Regions from separate parts of the Ruthenibacterium sp. genome, predicted to be linked through region 2. Evidence: predicted binding sites of a transcription regulator. Region 2 holds the regulator's gene; the other holds the start of a gene.
What was found. Region 2 encodes Rex, which represses fermentation and respiration genes when NADH is low (regulators of the CRP and FNR family bind a similar motif). Its sites were predicted from a motif close to ATTGTTAANNNNTTAACAAT; they were not measured.
Positions count from the first base shown of each region.

Region 1: a site for Rex is predicted at 1,354-1,373, ahead of adhE (bifunctional acetaldehyde-CoA/alcohol dehydrogenase). Genes of this name have one in related genera too.

Region 1 is NZ_JAFOIN010000117.1:32,028-34,425, forward strand. It holds gene adhE (bifunctional acetaldehyde-CoA/alcohol dehydrogenase) at 1-1,232, opposite strand, end outside; gene prmA (50S ribosomal protein L11 methyltransferase) at 1,565-2,398, shown strand, end outside.
Region 2 is NZ_JAFOIN010000046.1:24,197-26,594, reverse strand. It holds gene IIY41_RS05015 (isocitrate/isopropylmalate family dehydrogenase) at 1-1,071, shown strand, start outside; gene IIY41_RS05010 (redox-sensing transcriptional repressor Rex) at 1,100-1,741, shown strand; gene IIY41_RS05005 (thymidine kinase) at 1,770-2,398, shown strand, end outside.

The sequences.
Region 1 (2,398 bases), on a different contig from region 2:
ATTCGGCCCACGCGCATGGCCACGCCGTATTCATCGGCGATCTTCATGTCGCCGGTATGAATGACGGCGGAGTGGCCCAGGCCGCCCAGCTCCAGCATCTTGTTGGCGTAATCAAAGCCCTGCTGCTTGCTGTTTACAACAAAGTAGGCCAGCACCGGGGAAAGCTTTTCCTTCGCCAGCGGATGGTTTTCGTCCGGCGAGGAGATGGGCGCGATGAGGATCTTCGTTTTTTCGGGCACCTTCAGGCCGGCCTGCTCGGCGATCCAGTTTGCAGATTTGCCCACCAGCGGGCCGTAAACGCCCTTGCTGGGGTCCGGGAACATGAATTTCGTCAGCTTTTCCGTTTCTTCCTTGTTGAGGAAGTAGCAGTTGTTGGCCTTCATATAGTCTTCGAACGCTTTGGCGATCTCTTCGTCCACGATGACGGCCTGCTCGGAAGCGCAGATCATGCCGTTGTCGAAGGTCTTGGACATCATCAGGTCGGTGCAGGCGCGGTGCAGGTCCGCGGATTTTTCAATATAGCACGGCACGTTGCCCGGGCCGACGCCCAGCGCCGGTTTACCGCAGCTGTAAGCGGCCTTTACCATGCCGGGGCCGCCCGTGGCCAGGATGGTGGCCACGCCGGGGTGGTTCATCAGCGCCCCCGTCGCTTCGATGGACGGCGTGTCGATCCACTGGATGCAGTTCTCCGGCGCGCCGGCCTTCACAGCGGCCTCATATACGATGCGCGCAGCCTCGGCCGAGCACTTCTGCGCGGACGGGTGGAAACCGAAGATGATGGGGTTGCGCGTTTTCACGGCGATCAGGCTTTTGAACAGCGTAGTGGAGGTGGGGTTGGTGGTGGGGGTGACGCCTGCGATAACGCCTACAGGCTCGGCCACTTCCACATAGCCCTCCATCTCGTTCTCGTCCAGCACGCCCACGGTCTTTTCCTTTTTGATGTCGTGCCAGATATACTCGGTGGCAAACATATTCTTGATGACCTTGTCCTCGTACACGCCGCGGCCGGTTTCCTCCACGGCCATGCGGGCCAGCTCCTGGTGCTTGTCAAGGCCGGCCAGCGCCATCTCGTGCACGATGTGGTCGATCTGTTCCTGATCCAGCGTCAGGAATTCCTTCAAAGCTGCCTGGGCTTTTTCCACCAGGCCGTCGATCATTTTGTTCACAGGGTTCTCCACGGTCTCCACAGCGGGGGCCGGAGCGGTTTTGGCGGTCGTCTTTTTCTCTGCCATCAGTTTGTCCTCCCAAAGTTCATTGATATGGTTTGAACGGTTCGTTTTGTGATTTTAGGATGCTTTCTCACTGACACTATCATACCATATCGTTAAAAGTTTATCAATGTACAACACGACGAATGTTATAAGTTTAACAAAGCTCTTTTGTGCATTCTAACAAAAGAAGAGGAAAGAAGATTGTGAAAAATTTCTGCAGAACCGGCACGAAATGCGGGATATACCGCCGGCTTGTTTCGTTTTTGGATGTATTTGTGTATAATGAAAAGAAAACGGCGCCTTACGGCGCAAAAACAAATTGCAGGCGCGCCAAGCGCAGGGAGTAAAAAGCTATGGAATGGACAGACATCAAGACGACGGTGCCGGCGGTTTGGGCCGAAACGGCGGAGGCCATTGCCACGGGCATCTCGGGCGGCGGCATCTACATCGAGGATTACCGGGATCTGGAGGCCCAGGTGGAGGCCATTGCTCACGTTGACCTCATTGAGCAGGAACTGCTGGATAAAAGCCGGGATGAGGTAGCGGTGCACCTGTACATTGCGCCGGACGAGAATTTTGCGGAGATCGGAGAGCTGATGCGGGACCGCCTGGAGCGCGCCGAGGTGCCTTACCGGATGGAATATACGGGTGTGCGCCAGGAGGACTGGGAGACGGGCTGGAAGGCATACTACCACGCTATGGATATCGGCACACGGCTGGCTGTGGTGCCGAGCTGGGAAGCGTACGAAACGGACCGCGCGGTCATCACGCTGGACCCGGGGATGGCCTTCGGCACCGGCACGCACGAGACCACGGCCCTGTGCCTGGAAACGCTGGATGGCCTGGTGAAGGGCGGCGAGCGCGTGTTGGACATCGGAACGGGCAGCGGCATTCTTGCCATTGCGGCATTGAAATTGGGCGCGGCCAAAGCGGAAGGCGTGGACATCGACCCGATGTGCGTGCGCACGGCAGGCGAAAACGCGGCCCTCAATGGCGTGCAGAACGACCTTACGGTACTGGTGGGCGACCTTTCCGAAAAGGCCACGGGTGTATACGACGTCATCTGCGCCAACATCGTGGCCAATGCCATCATCCACCTGGTGCCGAACGTACCCGCGTTGCTGGCAAAGCATGGAACCTTTCTGGCCAGCGGCATCATCGACACCCGCAAGGATGAGGTGATCGCC
Region 2 (2,398 bases):
GATTTTGTGGATTACGCGGCACTGCCGCAGATCGTCATCGGCGTATGCGGCGGCGACGGCATCGGCCCGACCATTACGCATGAGGCCGAGCGCGTGCTGCGCTTCCTTTTAAAGGACGAGGTGGAAAGGGGCAAGGTGACGTTCAAGGAGATCGACGGCCTGACCATCGAGAACCGCGCCGCCCACATGAAAGCCATCCCCGACGACGTGCTGGCCGAACTGAAGGCCTGCCACGTCATCCTGAAAGGGCCTACCACCACCCCCCGCGCAGGCGACGAATGGCCCAACATCGAAAGCGCCAACGTTGCCATGCGCAAGGAGCTGGATCTGTTCGCCAACGTACGGCCCGTGAAGGTGCCCGAGGAAGGCATCGACTGGACGTTCTTCCGTGAGAACACTGAGGGCGCGTACACCCTGGGCAGCTGCGGCTTCGAGACCGAGGACGGCATCTCTGTGGATTTCACCATCACTACCACTGACGGCACGCAGCGCATTGCAGAGCTTGCGTATGATTTTGCCAGGAAAAACCACAAAACCCGCGTGTCCATCGTTACCAAAGCCAACATCATCAAGGCCACGGACGGCAAGTTTTTGAAGCTCTGCCAGGCCGTGGGGGAAAAATACCCTGAAATCACCACGGACGACTGGTATATCGACATCATGACGGCCAAGCTGGTGGACAAAAAGCGCCGCACCGATTTTCAGGTGTTCGTGCTGCCCAACCTGTACGGCGACATCATCACTGACGAAGCGGCCGAATTCCAGGGCGGCGTAGGCACGGCGGGCAGCGGCAACATCGGCAAGCGCTACGCCATGTTTGAGGCCATTCACGGCTCGGCGCCGCGCATGGTGAAGGAGGGACGCGCCCAGTATGCGGACCCGTGCAGCATGCTACGCGCCAGCGTGATGCTGCTGTCCCACATCGGCTACCAGGCCCAGGCGGACAAGCTCACCGCCGCGCTGGACAAATGCATGTTCACGGAAAAGGCGCTCACCGTCACGGGCCGCGACACCGGCTGCACCTGCACCGAGTTCGGCGATTACGTGATGCGCACCATCGAGACCCTTTAATTTAGACGAAAAGAAGTTGGTGAAGACAATGGCGGCGCAAAACCAGAATAAAGTCTCCCTTCCCGTCATCAAGCGGCTGCCGAAATACTACCGCTATATTTCGGACATGCACAACAACGGCATCGTGAAGGTGTCTTCCAGTGAGCTTGCCCGAATGATGGGCACCACAGCCTCACAGGTCCGGCAGGATTTCAACTGCTTCGGCGGTTTCGGCCAACAGGGCATCGGCTACCATGTGGATGTGCTGCTCAGCGAGATATCCAAGCTGCTGTTCAGTGAAAAGAATCTCAACGCAGTGCTCATCGGTACAGGCCGTCTGGGCCGCGCCATATCCGGCTATCTTTCCGCCGAGGCCCGGGGCTATCACCTGATGGCCGCATTCGACAAAAGCCCGGACGAGATCGGCCGGGAGCTGCAGTGCGGCGTGATGGTGCAGGACGTGGCCGAGCTGGCCGCTTTCTGCGCCGCACACCACCCGGACGTAGCGGTGCTTTGCATCCCGCGCGCGGGCGCGAAGGCCGTAGCCCCCACGCTGGTGGAGGCCGGTGTAAAGGGCTACTGGAACTTCAGCCACTACGACCTCTCGGTGGACTACGAGGGTATCACGGTGGAGAACGTCCACCTGGGTGACAGCCTGATGAGCCTGGGCTACCGTGTGCGCAACGATTAAAACGACAGGATAGGGACGGTCTTACCAAATGGCAAAGCTATATTTCCGATACGGCGCCATGAACAGCGGCAAGAGCACCGCGCTGATGCAGGTAGCCTACAACTACGAAGAGCGCGGCATGCGCGTGCTTATCATGAAGCCCTCCATAGATACCAAAGGCGGCGAAAAGCTGATGTCCCGCCTGGGTGTGGAGCGGCGTGTTGACATCGCGGTGCGGCCGGATATGGACCCGTTGGCGCTGGTGCGCGCGGATATTGCAAAAAACGGGCCTCTTGCCTGCGTTCTGACGGACGAAAGCCAGTTTTTCACGTCATGGCAGGCCGAACAGCTTTTCATGGTGACTGTGGCGCTGAACGTGCCGGTCATCTGCTACGGCCTGCGGGCGGATTTTTCCCTGCAGGGTTTTCCCGGTTCCACCCGTCTGCTGGAGCTTGCCCACAACATCGAAGAGATGAAAACCATCTGCCAGTGCGGGCGCAAGGCAATGTTCAACGGCCGCAAGGTAAATGGAAAATTTGTGTTTGAAGGCGCACAGGTGGCCATTGACATGGAAAACAATGTGCAGTACGAATCGCTGTGTCCCCAGTGCTATTTCCGCGAACGGGACAAGTTTTTTGCAGAAAAGGCGGCGGAGGCGGCACAGAAACCCGGCGCAGA